2 regions of the Blautia sp. DFI.6.71 genome follow, and region 1 is predicted to be linked to the other one. Evidence: riboswitches for the same ligand, from Rfam matches in the RefSeq annotation. Region 1 holds a riboswitch; the other holds the start of a gene.

Region 1 (12,063 bases):
AAAGTAAAGGGAGATTACTATTTAAGCGAGAGAGAAGAGGAAGATTTACGTTATCTTGCAGAAATGAACAAACCTGTGATCCTTATTCTTAATGCAGGTGGTCCTGTGGAGCTGACAGATATTCTGGAACAGACAGACAATATAAAAGGAATCTTAAATATTTCTCAGCTTGGTCAGGAAGGGGGAGATGCCCTGGCTGATGTACTTCTGGGAAAAGAAGTGCCGGGCGGTAAACTGACAACAACCTGGGCAAGGCGATACGAGGATTATCCGGCTTCAGAAGAGTATGGGTATCTGAATGGCAATCTGGAAAAGGAAAAATACAAAGAAGGTATTTATGTAGGTTACAGATATTTTGACAGCTTTGACAAAAAGGTGATGTTTCCGTTTGGGTTTGGTCTTTCTTATACTATGTTTGAGATGAAGTGTTGTAGCATAAATATGGAAGAAAGTAAGATCAGAGCAGAGGTTCAGGTTACAAATACAGGAAATGAATATGCTGGTAAAGAAGTGGTACAGATTTATGTTACGCTTCCGCAGACAGAACTGGAAAAAGAGTATAAGAGACTGGCAGGTTTTGCAAAAACCAGAATTCTGAAGCCGGGAGAAACACAAACACTTACTGTTGAGATTCCACAGAAACAACTGGCTTCTTTCAATGAGGAAACACATACATGGATAGTGGAAAAAGGCAAATATGGCATTCTGGTCGGAAACAGTTCAGACAAACTGAAACTGGAAGCAGTTCTGGTAGTTTCAGATGATACAGTACTGGAACAGATGGATAAAATCTGTCCGCTTCAGGAAGAACTGGAACAGATTTATCTGACAAAAGAATTGAAAGAAAAATCTGTGCAGAGACAGGAAAAACTGATAACAGCGCAGGTTCCGGAATATTATTTTAAACCTGCGATGATACCGGCAAAATCGGAAAATGCCGGAAAAAATCAGGAAAATCTGACAGAGGAAGAAAAAAGATTTGTTTCTGTTCTGGAAGACAGAACTACAGAAGAGCTGATTCCTCTGCTTTATGGAAAGATTTCAGAGAATATCAGTACTCTTGGTGCAGCAGGGATTCGAGTACCGGGATCAGCAGGTGAAACCTGCGGTACTTTGGAAGAGGATGGAATCCCGTCTCTTGTTATGGCGGACGGTCCGGCAGGTATCCGCCTCAGACAGTGGTATGAGGTAGATAAAGAGACAGACAGCATCTATGAAATGGGAGTTCTTGGTTCACTGGAAAATGGAATTCTGGAACCTGGTGTGCATCATGAGAATGCAGACACTTATTATCAGTACTGTACTGCTTTTCCGGTAGGAACAGCACTGGCACAGACCTGGGATACAGATCTCATGACAGAGTTTGGAAAAGCAATCGCAGAAGAAATGGAAGAATTTCATGTAAATCTGTGGCTTGCACCGGGTATGAATATTCACAGAAACCCATTATGTGGAAGAAATTATGAATATTATTCAGAAGATCCATATCTGTCAGGGATGCTGGCAGCAGCAGTGATCCGGGGTGTTCAGAGCAAGTCAGGATGTGGCGTAACAATCAAGCATTTTGCATGTAATAATCAGGAAGATAACCGCATGGGTGTTGACTCCTGCGTATCCGAACGTGCGCTCAGAGAAATCTATCTCCGCGGATTTGAAATTGCAGTAAAAGAAGGAAATCCTGTTTCTATTATGACTTCCTATAATCTTATCAACGGTATTCATGCGGCGAACAGCAAAGATCTGTGCATGACAGTTGCCAGAAAAGAATGGGGATTTGACGGAGCAATTATGTCAGACTGGAACACAACAGTTCCGGAAGATGGAAGCGTTCCATGGAAATGTGTGGCAGCAGGCAATGACATTATCATGCCTGGAAATCCGGATGATGATAAGAATATTCGCCAGGCATATAAAGAAGGTAAACTTACAGAAGAAGAAATCCGAAATTGTGCCGGACATCTGGTATCTATGATCCGTAGATTAGAGCGTACAGATTGTTGAAATGATTTTTCAAACATGCTCTAAATGAAAACAGATAGAATTCTGGCATATGCTGAAAATACAGTAATGAGAGGACAATATTAATTATTAAAATCAATCGGAAGACCATCAGAGGCCTTCCGATTGATTTAGTGCTCATAATAACTGGATTTTTTATTTGCATCAGCAGATTTTCAGCAGATTTTCAAAGGAGAAAATCTCTTTTTCAGACATTAATTCTTCAAATCTGTTCAGGTTAAGATCTGAGTGTTCCAGTTCTCTTGAAAACTGATAACAGATACGGATCTGGTCATCTAGCTTAAACTGCCGGTTGTTTTTCAGATAGGTTCCCACATTTAATTCATGGATGAACAGGGTGCACACAACTGCCATTTTCACCTTGGCGAAGATCTCATCATCATAAACTGCACCGCAGAAATAGGTATAGATCCAGTAAACAAGAAGCTGTTCCTCCTGAATCTGCCAGTCCGGATAAGAGAAATCAAATTCACTTTTCTGCCAGGAATAAAGATTTCCGGAGTCAGACTGCGAATCTGTATTTCCATTATACAGTGGAGTCAGACAATTCTTTAAGTATTCCTGCCATCCCGGGCGCAGAACCTCCATTTCCGGGACAACAGTTTTCCACATTTTTTTAAATAATTGTTCTGGTGTATTTGCGCAGGCAGATGCAACAGAACTGTTTTCTATGTTATCTGTATTTATACGAGAGTAAATTTTGCTGCAAAATCTATCTCCGTATCCGGAATCTTCATGTCGTTTTCGCATTTCTTCCCATTTAAAGAGTTCATTTTTATTTACACATAACTGGAAATCATGTGCAGCAGCCAGAAGTTTCCACAGACGTTTCTGCATGGGTACAGCTCTGTCCTGGATGATATCTATAAGCATATCACGGGTGTCCATAAGTGCAGTGAACAGGAAATAATCAAAGTCATCATAGACTTCTTCTTTTGTCTTTTTTTCTTTTGTGATAAAGTGTACCTTTTCTTTTTGGGAAAGTAAAATCCTTGCTGCCTCCGGACAGGAGAGCGACAGGGAAATCTCACGCAGACCTTCAAATTCTTCAATATGTCTAGGATAATTTCTGCAGGTTCTGCAGAACATTTCCGGTCCTGCTTCTGTGTAGATATCACACAGGTTCTCTTCGTTGAGAAAAGCACAGCGTCTGTTATACTGGCGGAAAACATGTTCTTTCCAGTCAATATCATTGTGCAGGCGATTGCGGAATGGACCTTTAAAGTGCTGGTACTTCTTCAGTGTCTGATCGTCAATCACGATCTGCCATCCTGCGCAGCAGGTATCCGGACAGGCTCCTGCAATGCAGGAAAATTCTTTATAGTAGTTTGGAAATGTGTATTGCATGATATTAAATAGGATCCTTTCTTTTTTTCTTAAGTTTACGGTAAGTTCCTGCAGTCATGCCACAGGATTTGCGAAAGCTCTGGGAGAGATAACTCTGAGAGGAGAATCCTGTGAGATGCGCAATATCTGAAATCCCGTAATCAGTATTTTCCAGAAGCTCCTTGCACACTTCGATGCGTTTTCGGTTCAGATAATTGATAGGAGAAATCCCATAATATTTTGTAAATTCATGACTCAGATAATACTTATTAAGATGACTGAGTTCTGAGAGGTGATCCAGAGTAATATTTTCCCCGTAATTGGAGTCAAGATAACGCTTAATATGAGCGCACTCTTTACTTGGATGCTGGGCGGTGATCAGTTCAAATGGTGAATCCGTAATGCGCCGAAGCTGCAGAATCAGAATATCCAGCATATGACTGCAGATGGTTTCATATCCTTCAGACTGTCTGTCCAGCTCCTGAAACAGAGAATTAAAGTAAAATAACAAATCTGTTTTCTTTTCACGACAGTTAAAAATGCGATACTCTTTATGACCGTTAAAGGAAAAACATAGTCCGTCCACACCTACTGTAAAATAACTCAGAGGAGGACTCCCTTTGGAGATTTCAGTGTGATTGATATGTGGATTAATGATGACCAAATCGTCCTTTGAGATTGGGAAAATCTGATCCTCGATCAGAAAATCTCCCTGACCGTCACGTACATAGAACAATTCTGTAAAGGCATGAGAGTGAGGAATACTGGGCCAGTCACCCTCGTAGCGGGAAGAAGAGGTATTTAAAAGCGTAATATTCTGAGCTGTTGGGTGTTCGGGGCTGAAACGAAATGATTGTGAGCTCATGGCAGATTCTCCTTTCTTCTGTTTACGGCAGATGAGTATATTTGTAGCAATTTTGTTGGCGGATTCTGAATGATAGTATTTTATATCGCAAAAGATATAACTGAGATTCTTCAGGATAATTAGAATAAGTGCATAAAAAATGATAAAAATAAAATCAACATCAGTTATTAAGGTAAAAAATAGAAGGCTTTTCAGATAGCTGATAACATATTTTCTATAATACCATAATTTTTTTGTAAGAGCAAGATTTCTAAAAAACAAAGCAAAAAGTGAATTGAAAAAAATTTTGAAAGAAAGTATTTTATAAACAGATAGACTGAAAATAATGTGATTACAGAAGCGAACGGACAGTAATTATCCGCTTGTCAGCAAAATGAAGGAGGTAACAGAAAATGGGAAAAGGTCGTGTAACCATACCAACTGACCTGGATGTAGTTCCACAGACACTGGAAATGATAGAAGAGTGGGGCGCTGATGCTATACGTGACTGTGACGGAACAGAATTTCCGCAGAAATTAAAAGACACAGGTGCCAAAATTTATGCAACCTACTATACAACTCGTAAGGACAATGCGTGGGCGAAAGCACATCCGGAAGAAATCCAGCAGATGTATATTATGACATCTTTCCACACAGCGGTTGCAGATACACTGGAGATTCATCTGATGGATCACCTCTATCCGAATATGCTTGCAGTCAACACAAGAGATGATATCCGCAGATGGTGGGAAGTAATGGATCGTACCACAGGAGAGCCGGTACTGACAGATCAGTGGTCATATGAAGAAGAGACAGGAAATGTAGTGATCTTATCTGCGAAACGCTTCCATGAATATACTGTAAGTTTCCTGGCATATATTATGTGGGATCCTGTACATATGTACAATGCAGTAGTAAATGACTGGAAAGACGTAGAACCGCAGATTACATTTGATGTGCGTCAGCCGAAAACAAGAGCACACTCTCTGGAACGTCTGCGCAGATTTCTGGATACTCATGAGTATGTGGATGTTGTGCGCTTCACTACATTTTTCCATCAGTTTACTCTTATATTTGATGAACTTGCAAGAGAGAAATATGTAGACTGGTTTGGTTATTCCGCTTCAGTCAGCCCATATATTCTGGAGCAGTTTGAGAAAGAAGTGGGCTATCCTTTCAGACCGGAATATATCATTGATCAGGGATACATGAACAATACCTATCGGATTCCCTCAAAAGAATTCAAAGATTTCCAGGCATTTCAGAGACGCGAAGTTGCGAAGCTTGCCAAAGAGATGGTAGATATCGTACATGAATACGGAAAAGAGGCCATGATGTTCATGGGAGATCACTGGATTGGTATGGAACCGTTTATGGACGAATTTGCATCTATCGGACTGGATGCTGTAGTTGGAAGTGTTGGAAATGGTGCGACCCTGCGTCTGTTCAGTGATATTAAGAATGTAAAATATACAGAAGGAAGATTTTTGCCATACTTTTTCCCGGATACGTTCCATGAAGGCGGCGATCCTGTAAAGGAGGCAAAAGTAAACTGGGTAACAGCAAGAAGAGCAATCCTTCGAAGCCCGATCCAGAGAATAGGCTACGGCGGATATCTGAAACTTGCCCTGGAATTCCCGGATTTTGTACAGTATATCAAAGAAGTCTGCGAAGAGTTCCGCACTTTATATGATAACATTCAGGGAACGACTCCTTATTGCGTAAAACGGGTAGCAGTCCTGAATTGTTGGGGAAAGATGCGCTCATGGGGTAACCATATGGTACATCACGCCATCTATTACAAGCAGAATTATTCTTATTTCGGAATTATCGAAGCATTAAGCGGCGCACCGTTTGATGTATCATTTATCAGCTTTGATGATATCAAAGCAGACAAAGATCTTCTGAAGAAGTTTGACGTAGTGATCAATGTAGGAGATGCGGACACTGCACAGTCAGGCGGCGAGAACTGGATCGACGAAACAATCATCACAGCAGTCAGAGAATTTGTATATAATGGCGGTGGATTTATCGGTGTAGGAGAACCGGCAGCACATCAGTGGCAGGGCAGATTCATTCAGTTAGATGATGTACTTGGAGTAGAAGAAGAACATGGATTTAACCTGAATACAGATAAATATAACTGGGAAGAACACAGAGATCATTTCATCCTTAAAGATGCAGAAGGCGAGGTTGATTTCGGTGAAGGTAAGAAGAACATTTATGCCTTACCGGAAACAGAAATCTTAATCCAGAAAGACCAGGAAGTGCAGATGGCTGTAAAGACTTTCGGTAAAGGAAGAGGCGTTTATATCAGCGGACTTCCATACAGCTTCAAGAACAGCCGCGTGCTTTATCGTGCAGTCCTTTGGTCAGCATCCGCAGAGGAAGAACTTCACTGCTGGTATTCAACCAACTACAATGTAGAAGTACATGCTTACGTAAAAAATGGAAAATACTGCGTAGTCAACAACACTTACGAACCACAGGATACAGTAGTTTACAGAGGTGATGGAAGCAGTTTCCGGTTACATATGGAGGCAAATGAGATCAAATGGTATCAGATATGAAAGATATCGGATAGATTTTATCTGTAAAATAGATTGAAAAGCAAGTCAGTGAAGAAATAACAGAACAGGTTCAGACGTGAGCAGAATGCTTTTGCCTGAACCTGTTTTGATGTGTCAATAAGTTGATTTTTGAACAATCTTGCGTTTGAATTTCTTATTTACGCATCGTTGTCGGTCGCTGTAGCCACCGGCATATAATTATTTAATTAAGCTGTTATCATCAAAGTAGTTGATCTGCATTGCTGAACGAACATCATGAAGTGTCTGTGCAGCTTTTGCTTCAGCAACCTTGCTTCCCTCTTTGAGGATATCATATACATCATCAAGATGCTGTTCCCAGTATTTACGTCTTTCGCGGATTGGAGAAAGCTCTGCCTGGAGTACTTTGTTCAGGAATTTCTTAACCTTGACATCACCCAGACCGCCGCGTGTATAATGAGCTTTCAGTTCATCCAGATTCTGATATTCAGGCAGGAACTCTGCGAAATATTCCGGTTTACAGAATGCATCCAGATAAATAAATACAGGATTTCCTTCCACACGTCCCGGATCTTCCACACGAAGATGATTCGGGTCTGTGAACATGGACATAACCTTCTTCTTAACATCAGCTTCTTCATCTGAAAGGTAGATGCAGTTTCCGAGAGATTTGCTCATTTTTGCTTTTCCGTCAATACCTGGCAGACGTAAGCATGCTTTATTGGATGGCAGAATAATCTCAGGCTCTGTCAGAGTTTCACCATAAACAGTATTAAATTTGTGGACGATCTCCTTGCACTGCTCGAGCATTGGAAGCTGATCTTCGCCAACCGGAACAGTAGTAGCGCGGAATGCAGTGATGTCTGCAGCCTGGCTGATCGGATAGCAGAAGAATCCAACAGGGATGCTTGCCTCAAAATTACGCATCTGGATTTCAGATTTAACTGTAGGATTACGCTGTACACGTGCCACAGTAACAAGGTTCATATAATAGAAAGTAAGCTCTGTAAGCTCCGGAACCATGGACTGGATAAAGATAGTGGATTTCTCAGGATCAATGCCACATGCAAGATAATCCAGGGCGACCTGAAGGATGTTCTGGCGAACTTTCTCAGGGTGTTCAGCGTTATCTGTTAATGCCTGTGCATCTGCGATCATAATATAAATTTCATCATATAAGCCGGAGTTCTGTAAACGAACACGCTCGGATAATGAACCAACATAATGTCCAACATGAAGGCGGCCTGTTGGGCGGTCACCGGTTAAAATAATTTTGCTCATTTTGCTCTCCTAAAAGTAAATTCCGATTTTCCAGAGAGTTTCTGGAAATTCTCAGTTACTATTATTATAAGGCCTGTGAATGTTACCGTCAATGATTTTGGGGGAATAAATCAGGATATAATTTATTGAATATTTATGCAATAAATACATTTACAGAATTGATTAAAAGAAAAGATTCTGCTAGAATAATAAATAGCTTCCGACAGGATTGCAGAGATGTGTAATAGAAATATGTCATGCATTGCATGATAAGATAAAAGGAGTATTTACCATGCCAGTATTTGATTTCAGCGGTGCTTCAGACAAGAAAACAGGCGTACAGTCTGAATGTACCTACACTACGTTCCAGTCCAATGAAAAGGAGACTTCCCCTGAGAAACCGATCATGATCCTGGATAACAGCAGCCGTCAGTGGAAACATCATTCCTGCGGTATTTTTACTAATCCGATTAAACGTACATCCTTTGAATTTAAAGAAGATGACGGCGTTTTCAGTGCAGATATTATCAGTATTGATTCAAGATTTGTAAGTCTTCTGAAATGGCTTGGGGAGAATCATATCAATGTGCGTCTTTCTGGAGAGAATAAAGAGAATGGTTATGCAGTTTATAAGATTCGTGAAACTGCTTTTGGCGGCGGTACGAAACTTTCCGCAGAGGACGGATTTCTTCAGTTTATGATCGAGAGACTTCTTGCAAGCAGTGCACCTGCAGAGATTGTTGAGGATGAAGATGAGGAAGAAACAGGGGACGAGATGAAGCTGACAAGCATTCAGAGCATCACTGATTTTATGACCTGCGCAGGCAGAACCCTGCCGGATAATATCCGTCTCTGGGCGAGAAGAAACCTTGCAGTTGCCCGTTCACACGAAGTATCTCCGGAGGAGAGACGTCATGCTCAGAGAGCACTTTCCATCATGATGAATGTACAGTGGAAGAGCAATTATTTTGAAGCAATCGATCCTCAGGAAGCCCGCAGGATCCTTGATGAGGAACTCTACGGAATGGAATCTGTAAAGCAGCGTATCATTGAAACAATCATACAGATCAACCGTACCCATACACTTCCTGCATACGGACTTCTCCTTGTAGGTCCTGCAGGTACAGGCAAATCCCAGATTGCCTATGCAGTTGCCCGTATTCTGAAACTGCCTTGGACAACTCTGGACATGAGTTCCATCAATGATCCGGAACAGCTTACAGGAAGTTCCAGAATCTATGCAAACGCAAAGCCCGGAATCATCATGGAAGCTTTCTCGGCAGCAGGAGAATCCAACCTTGTATTTATTATCAACGAGCTTGATAAAGCAGCGTCAGGTAAGGGCAACGGAAATCCTGCAGACGTACTTCTTACTCTGCTTGACAACCTTGGATTTACAGATAACTATATGGAATGTATGGTGCCCACAGTGGGCGTTTATCCTATTGCTACGGCAAACGATAAATCCCAGATCAGCGCACCTCTGATGTCCCGTTTCGCGGTGATCGATATCCCGGATTATACATCAGAAGAGAAGAAGATCATCTTCTCCAAATACGTTCTTCCGAAAGTTCTGAAACGCATGAGCCTGAAAGCAGAAGAATGTGTAGTAACAGAAGACGGTCTGGATGCCATCGTTGAATTGCATAAAAATACAAGCGGTATTCGTGATCTGGAACAGGCAGCAGAGCATATCGCAGCCAATGCCCTGTATCAGATTGAAGTAGATCACCTGACAGGTGTGACATTCAATGCAGAGATGGTAAGAGAATTACTTTCCTGAAAAACTGAAATTATATGTCTGAAAAAATCTTGACATAAATAAAAATTAAGAGTATACTTTCAGACATCAACAGGATAAAATTTAGAAATTGCTGATAAAAATAAAATAAGATCTTCAGGGCAGGGTGCAATTCCCTACCGGTGGTAAAGCCCACGAGCCGTAAGGCATGATTCGGTGTAATTCCGAAGCCGACAGTACAGTCTGGATGAAAGAAGATAACAGTAGAGATACAGAAGAATTAACTGATCTGTGAAAGCGACTGCTCTGGAATAATAAATTTATTCCAGAGCTTTTTAATATCATCAAAGCAGTTTTAATGATGAAGCAAAAAGTCAGATTCACACGAAGATAATTCAAGCAGATATTAATTTACAGGCCCTGGATGTTGAAAGACACCGGGGCTTTTTTGGTATCATCAGTACCATCAGAAGAACAGGAGATGAGGGATTGAAAGATATAACGGATATGGAAAAAGACAGGCAATATATGAAAATGGCGTTAGAACTGGCGCAAAAAGGAATGGGATTTACAGCACCTAACCCAATGGTAGGTGCCGTGATCGTCAAAAGCGGAAAAGTCATTGGCCAGGGATATCACAGAAAATACGGTGAACTTCATGCAGAAAGGGAAGCTCTGGCATCATGTACAGAACAGCCAGAAGGTGCCTCCATATATGTTACTCTGGAACCTTGCTGCCATTACGGGAAACAGCCTCCGTGTGTCAATGCAATCCTGGAATCGGGGATCAGACGTGTGATTATTGGTTCCTCGGACCCTAATCCCCTGGTTTCAGGAAAAGGAATCCGGATTCTGAAAGAGCATGGGATCGAAGTAACGGAAAACGTTTTAAAAGAAGAGTGCGATAAACTCAATGAAGCATTTTTCTATTACATACAGAATCAAAAACCATATGTAGTCATGAAATATGCGATGACCATGGATGGAAAAATTGCCACTTATACAGGCGCATCCAGATGGGTGACAGGCGAAGCTGCCAGAATGCATGTGCAGAAACAGAGATTGAAATATACAGGGATTATGGCTGGAGTGGGAACTGTGCTGGCAGATGATCCGATGCTTACATGCAGACTGGAAAACGGCAGAAATCCTGTGCGTATTATCTGTGACTCCCACTTGCGGACACCACTGAATTCCAGAATTGTGAAAACGGCATCAACAATTCCAACAATCTTTGCAACCAGCAGTAAAGACCAGCAGAAGATAAAGAATTATGAAGATATGGGATGTAAAGTTCTGGATGTCCCGGAAAAAAACGGACACATAGATTTAAACAGACTAATGGAACTTCTGGGAGCTGCAAAGATAGACAGTATCTTACTGGAAGGAGGAGGCACTTTAAACTGGTCAGCACTCGAAAGCGGTATTGTTCAGAAAGTCCAGACCTATATAGCACCCAAACTTTTTGGGGGAGAAAGTGCAAAGACACCGATAGAAGGAAAAGGATTTCCTGATCCTGCCAGCGCAATATTATTAAAAAACAGCGAAATAATCAGAATAGGAGATGATTTTCTTATAGAGAGTGAGGTGAAGAGTAATGTTCACGGGAATTGTTGAAGAACTGGGAACTGTGAAAAAAATAAAAAAAGGAGCAAATTCAGCAGTATTTACGATACGGGCAGAGAAAATTCTGGATGATCTGAAAACAGGGGACAGTGTAGCTGTAAATGGAATCTGCCTCACTGTAACTGCATGTCTGGAAGATGGTTTTACAGCAGATGTGATGCATGAGACATTGAATCGTTCTGCGCTGATTCAGCTTTCTTTGGGACAGCATGTAAATCTGGAAAGGGCAATGCCTGCAAATGGAAGATTTGGAGGACACATTGTTGCCGGGCATGTGGATGGAACAGGAAAAATCACGGAAATTCGCAGAGATGATAATGCTGTCTGGTACACCATTCAGGCTTCACCACAAATTATGAAATATATTGTGACAAAAGGTTCTGTAACAGTTGATGGAATCAGTCTTACAGTGGCAAAAGTCTCAGAAACAGACTTTTCCATTTCTGCAATTCCTCATACAGTAAAGATTACAGTCCTCGGAGAACGCAAAGAAGGAGATATCGTTAATCTGGAGACAGACATAATTGGAAAATACGTGGAAAAATTAATAACGCCTGTGAAAGAACAGCCGATAAAAAGTAATATTACACGGGATTTTCTGAATAAGTATGGCTTTTGACAGAATTAACCACAAAGCGGTTATTCGATTGATGCAGAACTGTACAGTGGATGTTTTATCTGCCTGACACGAACCAGAT
Region 2 (12,063 bases), on a different contig from region 1:
TATGTTGGTATTCTTGCAGTATTATTTTTCATCTTCCATACAATTCCTTTCCTGAAAGGTGTGTTCTACAGCTTTACTGACTGGAGAGGATACGGAGAGTGGAATTTCGTAGGGCTGCGTAATTATCTGCATATGTTTGTAGATGCAGATACAGGAAATGCTTACATTTTCACCTTTAAATTTGCTGTGATCACTACGATCCTGGTTAATGTGATCAGTCTTGTGCTTGCATGCGCATTAAATGCAAAGATTAAATTCAAAAATACGATTAAAGCGTTTTATTTCCTGCCGTATATGCTGGGGAGTCTGATCGTGGGATTCATCTTTAACTATATTTTTGCAAACCTGGTTCCGGAGCTTGGAAAAGCTCTGGGAATCAAGGCTCTCAGTGTGAATATTCTGGGTACCAACAATGCGATCTGGGGAATCATTGCAGTATCTCTGTGGATCGGATGTGCATTTAATACACTGATCTATATTGCAGGACTCCAGTCTATTGATACAGATGTATATGAAGCTGCTGACCTGGACGGAGCTACAGGCTTCAAGCGTTTCAGCAAGATCACATTCCCTCTTCTGGCACCGTCCTTTACCATTAATATGGTGCTCTCTGCCAAAGGTTACCTGATGGTTTACGATCAGATCATGGCCATGACAGATGGTGGACCTGGAACAGCAACTACTTCCATTGCAGTCCTGATCTATAAGAAGGGATTCGGTGGAGGACAGTTCGCCTACCAGTCAGCCAATGCAGTTGTGCTTTTTATTGTAGTTGTGCTGATTTCTGTATTACAGCTTCGTATACTTGAGAAGAGAGAGGAGAAGTTAGGATGAAACAGGGTGTAGCGAAGGTAAAAGAACGTTACAACTGGCCTGTAACGATTCTTCTTATCATAGGAATTGTGCTGATTATTCTTTTGCCTCTGTATATGGCACTGATGATCGCAATCAAGGATCCGTCTGACATGAATAACATACTGGCATTACCCAGAAAGCTGCGTCTGCAGAACTTCGTGGATGCCTGGGTGATGACAAATTTCCCACAGAAATTTTTTAACACTGCATTTATTACAGTGATCAACCTGTTCTTTACATTGATCACAAACTCCTTTGCAGCGTATGCAATAACCAGAAACAGGAAAAAGAGTAAATTCTTTTCCATTATGTATTACTACTTTATCAGTGCCATGTTTATCCCGTTCCAGGTAATCATGCTTCCATTGGTTGTACAGGCGAATGCCTTCCATCTGGATAATATTTACGGTATTAGTTTTCTTTATATTATCTTCGGTCTGCCCATGAATACCTTCCTTTATACAGGTGCAATCAAGGCGATACCGGAAGCACTGGATGAAGCAGCAATGATCGATGGTGCCAACCCCATCCAGATTTTCAGCCGGGTCATTTTCCCGGTATTAAAACCAACTACAGCAACAGTAGCAATCCTTTCCTTTATGTGGACATGGAACGACTTCAGTATGCCACTGGTACTCTTAAGTGATGAGAGCCAGCAGACCTTACAGCTTGCACAGTATGTATTCAAGAGCCAGTTCTCTGTAGACTATAATCTGGCATTTGCCTCTTATCTGCTTGTACTGGCACCTGTACTGATCGTATATATCTTCTGCCAGAAGTGGATCATGAACGGTGTTGTTGCCGGTGCAGTAAAATAACACATCAATAAACTTGAGAAATACAAACAGGAGGCTTACGTTTATGAAGAAAACCTGGTGGAAAGAAAGTGTTGTTTATCAGATATATCCCAAAAGCTTTAAAGACAGTAATGGAGACGGAATCGGGGATATCAGAGGAATTATTGAGAAGCTTGACTATTTGAAGGAGTTAGGTGTGAATGTTCTCTGGATTTCTCCTATGCTTGAGTCTCCGCAGGATGATAATGGCTATGATATTTCTGATTACAGAAAGATCTACAAAGACTACGGAACCATGGAGGATTATGAAACTCTCCTTGCAGAGGCACACAAAAGAGGAATCAAGATTCTCATGGATCTGGTTGTAAACCATACTTCCGATGAGCATTCCTGGTTCGTCGAGAGCCGTAAATCCAAAGACAATCCTTACCGCGACTATTATATCTGGAGAAATCCGGTGAATGGTAAGGAACCAAATAACTGGGGCGGAGTATTTGGCGGTTCAGCCTGGGAATATGACGCACAGACAGATATGTATTATCTTCATCTGTTCTCCAAGAAGCAGCCGGATCTGAACTGGGAGAACGACAAGGTTCGTCGGGAAGTTTATGATATGATGAACTTCTGGTGTGAAAAGGGAATCGACGGTTTCCGTATGGATGTTATCAGCATGATCTCCAAAGATCAGGAATTTCCTGACGGAGAGATGAATAACGGATTGTATGGTGATTTCGGTCCGTACAGTGTTCATGGTCCAAGAATCCACGAATTCCTGCATGAAATGAATCAGGAAGTTCTTTCCAAATATGATGTGATGACTGTGGGGGAAACCTCAGGAGTTACCATTGAGGAAGCACAGAAATACGCAGGTGATGACAGAGAAGAACTGAATATGGTATTCCAGTTTGAGCATGTAGAAATCGGCGGCGGTGATTATGGCAAGTGGACCACAGAACGGTATGATTTCAAAGAGTTCAAGAAGATCATGATCAAATGGCAGGAAGAACTGGCAGGAAAAGCATGGAACAGCCTTTTCCTTGGCAACCATGACCAGCCAAGAAGTGTATCCAGATTTGGAAATGACAATCCTGCTTACCGCGATATTTCAGCCAAGATGCTGGCGACCTGTCTTCATATGATGCAGGGAACCCCCTATGTTTATCAGGGTGAAGAGCTTGGAATGACTAACGTCTATTTCGACAAGCTGGAGGACTACCGCGATATCGAGAGCCTTCATTATTTCACTGAGCTGACAGAGACAGGCAGACTGACACCGGAGTATATGATGAAATGCCTGATGCTCAGAAGCCGCGATAATGCCAGAACACCTATGCAGTGGGACACTTCCGCAGGTGCAGGTTTCACTACAGGGGAACCATGGATCAAGGTAAATCCAAATTACCAGCAGATCAATGCAGCAGATCAGTTAAAAGATCCGGACTCTGTTTTCCATTATTATCAGAAGCTGATTCGTCTGCGTAAAGAAATGGACATCATTGTGTACGGAGAATTTGAGGCTCTGTACCGCGACCATGATCAGATATTCGCTTACATAAGAAAGCTTGGATCAGAGAAGCTGCTCACAGTATGCAATTTCAGTGCACAGGAAGCGGAAATGGAACTTCCGGAAACATTCGCAGAAGGAGCTCAGTGCCTGATCACAAACATGGGAAGAAAAGTATTTGACAGGAAAATCATCCTGAATCCATATGAGGCGTTTGTGCTTTACAAAAAATAAAATAGTCTGAAAAAAATACCCTTTCGTATGACATGACGAAAGGGTATTTTTGCTTTTATTTAGAGGAGAATACTGATAGAGTATAAAAAGTGCTTGCCAGTATATATCTTTTCGCTTTAACTTCTCATTTTAATGTATACCTATTTATCTGCCCCATAATATCTGTCATCGCCGAAGCCAAGGATCAGCATGAAGATTGGCGGTAAGAAGATAAGGCCAATGGCGAATCCTGTGCCTCTGCCAAAAGCTCTTGCAAGCTTAACACTGTACATAATGCTGATTATGGCAAGTATGATTTTGATCAGCACGATGATCATGGAGATCATTAAACTGTCGTTTGTTTCAAGAGTTCCCTGTAAGCAGGAAGATACGATTCCAAGAACCAATGTCAGCCAGAAATATGCAGGCTGCCATGCGATTTTATAAGAAATATAATCGCCATATATTGGAATAATACTTTTCCATCCGGCCTCCCCTGCTTTGGTAAAGATTCTCCAGTTGGCAATAATCTGCAGAAGCCACCATGCGAATGCAATCATCAGATACATACCACCTAAGAATACCATGCTGCTGATAGCTATAAGTCCCATTTGTGTTCCCCCATTTCTTTCTGTGAGATATGATACATGTATCGTTGGTGTAGAAGCATAGTTGAGAACTATGTTTGTTCTCCTGAAGTATTTATGCTAAATCCATTAAAGCATATTCTCAGTAGTTCGTCAATTATCAAAGAAGATTGTACATAAGCGAGGTGAAAACTATGGCAGCAATACTTATGAACTACAAAATACCGGGATATTATATATTTTTCATTTGTCTGGCAGTGATTTCCTGTTTTTCTAATCCTGGAATGGTTGTATTAGCGGGCTGTAGGGCCTGATAATATTGATCAGGCAGAGTAAAATTTTATCAATGAAGTGAGTCTCCTGCTTTAATATTACAAATATTCGTCTGACTTATGAAAAGTGCCTGATGAGATGAAAATCTTCTCAGGGATGGGTTGTGAGAACAGAGAAAAAAGAATGGTTTCGGAAAAAATAATGACAAGTTAAACAAAAGCCGTAAAGTGGGAATTTCCAGCTTTGCGGCTCTTGTGGTATCATGAATTGAAAGACATCTCAACAACTTTTCCATTGGTTACCTTAATGCGCAGACCTAATCCATTCATGCTTCTCATGGTAGACATGAAAGCGGATTTTGAGCAATAATCGTTGGGAGCTTCACCTCCGGAAAAATAGTATTTGGTCTTGGAAGTAAGTTTAAATGTATGTTTTCCGTATTTTATATATGCTTTTTTGTTTTGGCTGTTTAATATTCCGTTTTTGGAAGTATTAAATGACGCATACATTGTCAGAGTGTTCCCCTTACATATAGCCTTTCTTGTGCCTGACATATAGTATTTTGTGCCATTGGTTGTTATTGTTCCGCCTTTTTTTCCATTTATGCAGGTATCATAGTAGGTTGTACCTGACTTTCCGGTAGCTGCCTGCACATTTGAGAATCCCATGCAGCCGGTAACGAGGCAGATGGCAAGTATCAGTGTTAACATTTTCTGGAACTTCTTTGTCCATGTTTTCATATTGAAAACCTCCTTTCGTTTTCTGGATTTATTATAATAGCCTGGAAAAGCAAAGTCAATAGAGGAGCGTAATGGAATAGTTGTATTGACAATAGATATCTGTATGTAGTATAATCAGACGCAGATAAAAGAAAATTCTTCGGGGTTGTGGTGATCAGCATCAGCTGAGATTCCCTACCGGCGGTTATAGTCCGCGACCCGCTTCGGCGGCTGATTTGGTGAAATTCCAGAACCGACAGTATAGTCTGGATGAGAGAAGAACACGCGATATTTACCATACGTGCTCATTACCCCGGATATGATCCGGGGTTTTTTATATGTTGAAGAAAATCTTCATTATATAAAAAGCTTGTGGAATTTTCTTTTAACAGGATATGAGACATATCCATAAAGAATAATTTCAAAGGAGAGAAACAGTATGAGTGAACAGGTATTAAGAAATGGAAATGCGATGGCAAGGAGTAAGACGAGAACCGTTACACAGATAGCCATGCTTGGCGCTATCGCAGGAATTTTAATGAATCTGGAGTTTCCGCTTCCTTTCCTGGCACCGACTTTTTATCAGCTGGATTTTTCAGAAATCCCGGTACTGGTTGGTTCATTCGCAATGGGACCGATCGCAGGTGTACTGATCGAGCTGGTGAAGATTCTTGTGCATCTGGTAACAAAGGGCTCTATGACAGCAGGTGTAGGCGATGTGGCAAACTTCATCTTTGGATGTACATTTGCAGTTCCGGCAGGTCTGATCTACCGCTATAAATCTGTTAAGAGCAGAAAACATGCAGTGATCGGAATGGCAGTTGGAACCGTACTTACAGCAGTAGTTGCATGCTTTATCAATGCATTCGTGTTACTTCCGGCTTATGGAAAGGCTTTTGGAATGCCGGTAGAAGCATTTATCGAAATGGGAAGTGCAGTACACAGTTCTGTAAATAATCTTCTTACATTTGCAGCAATGATCATTTTCCCATTCAACATATTCAAATATGCTCTGACATCCCTGATCGTATTCCTGATTTATAAGAGAATCCGCGTGGTGCTCAAGGGAGATTGATTTTATATCTGATAAAGAATAAATAAATTGGCAGTACAATAAATAAAAAAGAAGAACAGCCGTATGATGAAAAATCTGCGGCTGTTCTTCTTTTTATGTGTAAAAAATAATTACGGAAATTGTCAGACAGACTTAAAAAAGATACGATAATATGGTAAGATAAAACAGACGATATAAACATCGGAATGTGAGGTTTATAAAATGAATGATACAGGAATCAGACCGGAAGTTATAGAAGAAATCCGAAACCTTGCGCAAAAATATGATATTGAAAAAGTAATTCTTTTTGGTTCGAGAGCAAGAGGAGATTTCAGAAGAACAAGTGATATAGATATTGCAGTCACAGGAGGAGATTTTGCAAGGTTTGCGTTAGATGTGGATGAAGAGACAAGTACTCTTCTGGAGTATGATATTGTAAATCTTGATCGTGACATGCAGGATGAATTAAGAGAATCTATAGAGAAGGAAGGGAGGATTTTGTATGAGAAAATATGAGAATTTCTGCAATGCACTGTCTAACATGAAAGATATTTATAATTATGAAGAACCATATGATAATGTAGTGATTACCGGACTCGTAGGATTGTATGAAATTTGTTTTGAGCAGTCATGGAAAATGATGAAAGAAATACTGGAGATTCATGGATATGCAGAGGGAGCAACAGGTTCACCGAAAATCATTCTGAAGACTGCCTATAAAGCAGGAATGATAAGAGATGAGGAGCAGTGGCTTCGTGCATTGCAGGCAAGAAATAATGTTACACATTCTTACAATCAGAAAATTGCGTTAGGAATTATAGCTGATGCAAAAGAAGAGTTTTATCAGATGTTTTGCGAACTAAAAACAGAGATAGAAGAAAATTGGCTGTAATAATCAGCGAAGGTATAGAAAGCGAAAGGAAGTATCCATTATGGGACAGATACATAATATTGAGAAACTGACAGACTGTAAATTTTTAAATTTGTACCATTTAAATGCAACAAGCATTCACAACACTCCTGTGTCATATTTTGTGGCATCCCGTGCGAAGAGTATTAACGAATTAAAGATAAAAACAGGCAAAAATACTCCGGATGGTGTAATTATTTACAGTCTTTACGGAGAGAAAAAAGACAAGGTTGTATTGGTACGTCAGTACAGATACGCAATCGGCGGATATATCTACGAATTCCCGGCAGGTCTGGTAGAACCGAACGAAGAATTCCATGAAGGTGCAGTAAGAGAAATGTACGAGGAAACAGGACTGAAATTCACACCTCTGAAAGTAGATTCTGCATTTGAGAAATCATATTTCACAACGGTTGGCATGACAGATGAATCCTGCGCAACTGTTTACGGATATGCGGAAGGTGAGATCAGCAAAGATGCACAGGAAGACACAGAGGAAATTGAAGTTGTACTTGCTGACAGAGAAGAAGTAAAGAGGATTCTGCGTGAAGAAAATGTAGCGATCATGTGTGCATATCAGCTTATGCATTTCCTTCAGGATGAAGAACCTTTTGCATTTTTGAAGGAAGAACTTTAAACAAATCAAGCAAGTAGCGAAGTGGATGATTTTATCTGCTTGACTAAGGAGAATTAAAGGAGGATTAAGATAATGGCAAAATGGCAGAGAAGCTTCTTCCAGCCTGTGCTTCCGCTGGGAGAAGATGGACGGAGAGTTACAGGAAGTAAAGAACACATTGCACTTTCCAGAATGGCAGCAGGAGAGGGAATGGTCCTTCTGAAAAATGAGAAAAATACACTTCCGATCCGGAGAGGGACGAAAGTCGCACTCTTTGGTAAGGGTACTGTAGACTACGTAAAAGGCGGCGGAGGAAGTGGCGATGTAACTGTAGAATACATCCGTAATCTTTATGAGGGCATGAAGATTAAAGAGGATGAGGGAAAAGTAGAAATTTTCGATAAACTTGCGAAATATTATGAGGAAGACATTCAGAAACAGTACGCAGATGGTGCAGTACCAGGTATGACAGTTGAGCCGGAGCTTCCGGATGAACTTCTGAATGAAGCGCGAGAATATACAGATACTGCAGTAATTACTATCTGTCGTTTCTCGGGCGAAGGATGGGACAGGAAATGTGAAGCAGCACAGGATGGATATGTTCTTGACGGAGAAGAAAAAAGAAACTCTGAACTGTCAGCGAAGATTTTTGAAAACGGTGATTTCTGTCTGACAAATGCAGAGAATGCCATGGTAGAGAAGGTAAAGAAAACATTCCCACATGTAATCGTAGTGATGAATGTTGGCGGTATCGTGGACACGAAATGGTTCAGAGACTGTGATGAGATCCAGTCAGTACTGATGGCATGGCAGGGGGGAATGGAAGGTGGTCTTGCAACAGCAGATATACTCTGTGGTGATGTTAATCCATCCGGTAAATTATCCGATACTTATGCAAAAGATCTGGAAGATTATCCATCCACAGCAAACTTCCATGAGTCTGCATTCTATGTAGATTATACAGAAGATATTTATGTAGGATACCGTTACTTTGAGACAATTCCGGGTGCAGCGGAGAGAGTAAATTATCCGTTTGGATTTGGACTTTCCTATACAGACTTCGACTGGAAGATGACTGGTGCTTCCGAAGAAAACGGTGTGATCACGGTTCTTACTGAAGTAACCAATACAGGAAAAACAGCAGGAAAAGAAGTTGTCCAGCTCTATTACGGAGCACCACAGGGTAAACTCGGAAAGCCTGCGAAAGTGCTGGGAGCATTCAAAAAGACCAGCCTTCTTCAGCCGGGTGAACGACAGATTCTTACCCTGAAACTTCCTGTAAATCAGATGGCGTCTTACGATGATCTGGGCAAAGTATGCAAGTCTGCATATGTTCTGGAAGCAGGAGAATATGCAATCTATATTGGTACAAACGTAAGAGATGCAGCGAAGATTGACTTTACATATGTAGTAAAAGAAGATACAGTAACTGAGCAGTTAAGCCGGAAGGCAGCACCATATCATCTTCAGAAACGTATGCTTGCGGACGGTTCTTATGAGGAACTTCCACAGCGTGAATATGTGGAAGAAGAAGGACTTCCGAGACAGGATAAATATGCCATCGGTCTTCCATGCCCTGATACAAAAGGACAAAAAGGAATAGACTTTCTTGATTTTCTTGATTCCAAGGGAGTTCACTTCTCTGATGTAGCAGATGGTAAAATGACATTGGATGAGTTTATGGATATCCTGACATTGGATGACTGTATCAATCTCCTTGGCGGACAGCCAAACACAGGATGCGCCAATACATTTGGAATGGGAAATCTTCCGGAATACGGAGTCCCGAATGTGATGACTGCAGACGGACCAGCCGGACTTCGTATTCTTCCGAAATGCGGAGTGAACACAACTGCCTGGCCATGTGCCACACTTCTTGCCAGCACCTGGGATGAAGAACTGGTAGAGAAAGTTGGTAAAGCAGGAGCGGAAGAAGTAAAAGAAAATAATATCAGTATCTGGCTTACTCCTGCCTGCAACATTCACAGAAGCCCGCTCTGTGGCCGTAACTTTGAGTATTATTCTGAAGATCCGTACCTTGCAGGAAAGACAGGTGCAGCTATGGTAAGAGGCATCCAGTCTCAACATATCGGAGCAAGTGTGAAGCATTTTGCAGCCAATAATAAGGAGACAAACCGTAAGGATTCTGATTCCAGAGTATCAGAGAGAGCACTCCGTGAGATTTATCTGAAACAGTTTGAGATTATTGTAAAAGAGGCTCATCCATATACAATTATGTCCTCCTATAACCTGATCAACGGCATCCACGCCTCAGAGAACAAAGAACTCCTGACAGGTATTCTCCGGGATGAATGGGGATTCGACGGAATAGTTACAACAGACTGGTGGACATTCGGAGAACACTACCGCGAGACAAAAGCAGGAAACGATATCAAGATGGCAGCAGGATATCCGGAACGCATAAAAGAAGCATATGAAAAAGGGCTTATTACTGAAGCAGAAATCCGTCTCAGCGCAAGAAGAATCCTGAATATGATTCTGAAAATTGACTAATGAGTATCAATAATATTTTATACAGGAGCAAAAAAGATAATGGATGAGCGTAAACGAAGTTTACGAAAAGAAATAGTCAGGCTGGCACTTCCGATCGCACTTCAGCAGTTCATGACAGCCCTGGTTGGAGCATGTGATGCAATCATGCTGGGAAAGTTAAGTCAGGATGCCATGTCAGCCGTATCACTGGCTACACAGGTTACTTTTGTATTTAATCTGTTTATGTTTGCATTTATGGCAGGCGAGAATATGTTTGTGGCACAATATTATGGAAAAGGGGATTACACAGGTATTTCCCAGGTGTTCAGCCTTGTGACAAAGATTTGTGGATGTATTGCAGTAGTATTTCTGGCAGGAACCCTTTTCTTTCCGGAACAGCTCATGAGAATCCTGACAAATGAGGAAACTCTGATCGTTCTGGGAAGTGAGTATTTAAGAGTCATCGGCATTTCCTATGTGTTTTCGGGAATTGCACAGATTTTCCTGGCAATCATGAAGAACTGTGGTGCAGTAAATATGAGTACCCTGATCAATGGGGTTATGGTAATTCTCAATATCGCATTGAATGCTGTTTTCATTTTTGGCCTGTCCGGCTTTCCGAAGATGGGGATTAAAGGTGCTGCACTGGCAACCGTACTTGCAACAGTTGTGCAGTTCTTGTGGAGTGTTGGTTATGTATTGTGCAGGATCAGAGCTGTGAAATTCAGTCTCAGAAGCTGTGAGAAAAAGTTATTTGGCCGTTTCTGGCAGAAAACAGTTCCGTTACTGATCAATAATCTTGCATGGGGAATAGGTTTTTCCATGTATTCTGTGATCATGGGACATCTGGGAACGGATGCTGTTGCCGCCAATGGAATAGCGAATATTTCCAAAAATCTTGTTGTATGCTTCTGCCTCGGACTTGGAAATGCAGGCAGTATCATAGTGGGAAACCGTCTTGGTGCAGACCGTCTGCAGGAAGCAAAAGAGGTAGGCGAGACACTTACCAAAACTGCGATTATTGCAGGAATTGTATCAGGCCTTGTCCTGATTGCCTTATCCCCATTTATCACAAAAATGGTAGATCTCACCCCGATAGCCCGCGGATATCTGCAAAAAATGCTGCTGATCTCTTCCTATTACATCGCAGGAAAATCAGTAAACTGTATGACAATAGGAGGAATCTTCGCAGCAGGCGGAGACTCCAAATTTGGAATGCTGTGTGATTCTGTAACTCTGTGGTGTATCATTGTTCCTCTGGGATGCATCTGCGCATTTATCCTGAAACTGCCGGTTATGGTTGTCTACTTTGTACTCAATCTGGACGAGATCATTAAACTGCCGGTGGTCTATAAACATTATAAGAAATATAAATGGATTAAGAATCTTACATAATTTTACACGCTCCAGGATCGACTGATCAAAAAACAGGCACATATACCGGATATCCGGGACTATGTGCCTGTTTTGTTTTAATGATATTTATGCATCCGCACATAATAGCTGATACATAAGATTACAGTGGCTCCGCTCCATGCTGCAATCTCTGCAAAGAAAATACCGTCCTGTCCGATAAAATGGGGAAGGATCAGTGCAGCACTGATACGCATGACAAATTCAGCCATACCACTTACCATAGGCATTAAGGTATCTCCCAGCCCCTGAAGTGCAGATCTGTACACGTACAGGAAGTACAAAACCCAGAGCATGGCAGCCATAATAGAGAGGTATTTAAAAGCAATTGCCAGTACCTGCTGTGTCTGCTGCGGTTCACCTGAGATGAAAAGTGAGAGAATATTTTTTCCAAATAAAAACATGGCAGCAGAAATGATCAGTGAGGTAAGCAGGGAAAGCAGCATACTGCTGCGGACGCCTTTTCTGATCCTGTCAATCTTTCCGGCTCCCAGATTCTGACCCACATAGGTAACGATGGCATATCCATAGGAAATAGCAGCCATTTCCAGCAGACCATAAAGCTTGTTTGTAGCTGTAAATCCTGCTACAAAAAGGAAACCGTAGCCATTGATCACATACTGGACTAC

Evidence for each region. Region 1 has a riboswitch for FMN ahead of ribD (bifunctional diaminohydroxyphosphoribosylaminopyrimidine deaminase/5-amino-6-(5-phosphoribosylamino)uracil reductase RibD). Riboswitches for the same ligand answer to the same signal wherever they lie in the genome.
Region 2: linked by a shared signal. The riboswitch ahead of LJE12_RS13520 (ECF transporter S component) and the one ahead of ribD (bifunctional diaminohydroxyphosphoribosylaminopyrimidine deaminase/5-amino-6-(5-phosphoribosylamino)uracil reductase RibD) in region 1 are both predicted to bind FMN.

The regions. Positions count from the first base shown of each region.
Region 1 covers NZ_JAJDMJ010000004.1:37,963-50,025, reverse strand. Annotated here, with positions in the region: gene LJE12_RS03615 (glycoside hydrolase family 3 protein) at 1-2,001, shown strand, start outside; gene fliB (flagellin lysine-N-methylase) at 2,164-3,366, opposite strand; gene LJE12_RS03605 (AraC family transcriptional regulator) at 3,371-4,210, opposite strand; gene gnpA (1,3-beta-galactosyl-N-acetylhexosamine phosphorylase) at 4,603-6,759, shown strand; gene trpS (tryptophan--tRNA ligase) at 6,958-8,019, opposite strand; gene LJE12_RS03590 (AAA family ATPase) at 8,291-9,781, shown strand; FMN riboswitch at 9,888-10,002, shown strand; gene ribD (bifunctional diaminohydroxyphosphoribosylaminopyrimidine deaminase/5-amino-6-(5-phosphoribosylamino)uracil reductase RibD) at 10,247-11,356, shown strand; gene ribE (riboflavin synthase) at 11,337-11,984, shown strand.
Region 2 covers NZ_JAJDMJ010000034.1:3,050-15,112, forward strand. Annotated here, with positions in the region: gene LJE12_RS13495 (carbohydrate ABC transporter permease) at 1-834, shown strand, start outside; gene LJE12_RS13500 (carbohydrate ABC transporter permease) at 831-1,673, shown strand; gene LJE12_RS13505 (glycoside hydrolase family 13 protein) at 1,717-3,390, shown strand; gene LJE12_RS13510 (DUF5684 domain-containing protein) at 3,531-3,980, opposite strand; gene LJE12_RS13515 (hypothetical protein) at 4,490-4,969, opposite strand; FMN riboswitch at 5,101-5,234, shown strand; gene LJE12_RS13520 (ECF transporter S component) at 5,388-6,023, shown strand; gene LJE12_RS13525 (nucleotidyltransferase family protein) at 6,225-6,518, shown strand; gene LJE12_RS13530 (HI0074 family nucleotidyltransferase substrate-binding subunit) at 6,505-6,894, shown strand; gene LJE12_RS13535 (NUDIX hydrolase) at 6,935-7,549, shown strand; gene LJE12_RS13540 (glycoside hydrolase family 3 protein) at 7,622-10,042, shown strand; gene LJE12_RS13545 (MATE family efflux transporter) at 10,082-11,416, shown strand; gene LJE12_RS13550 (MATE family efflux transporter) at 11,494-12,063, opposite strand, start outside.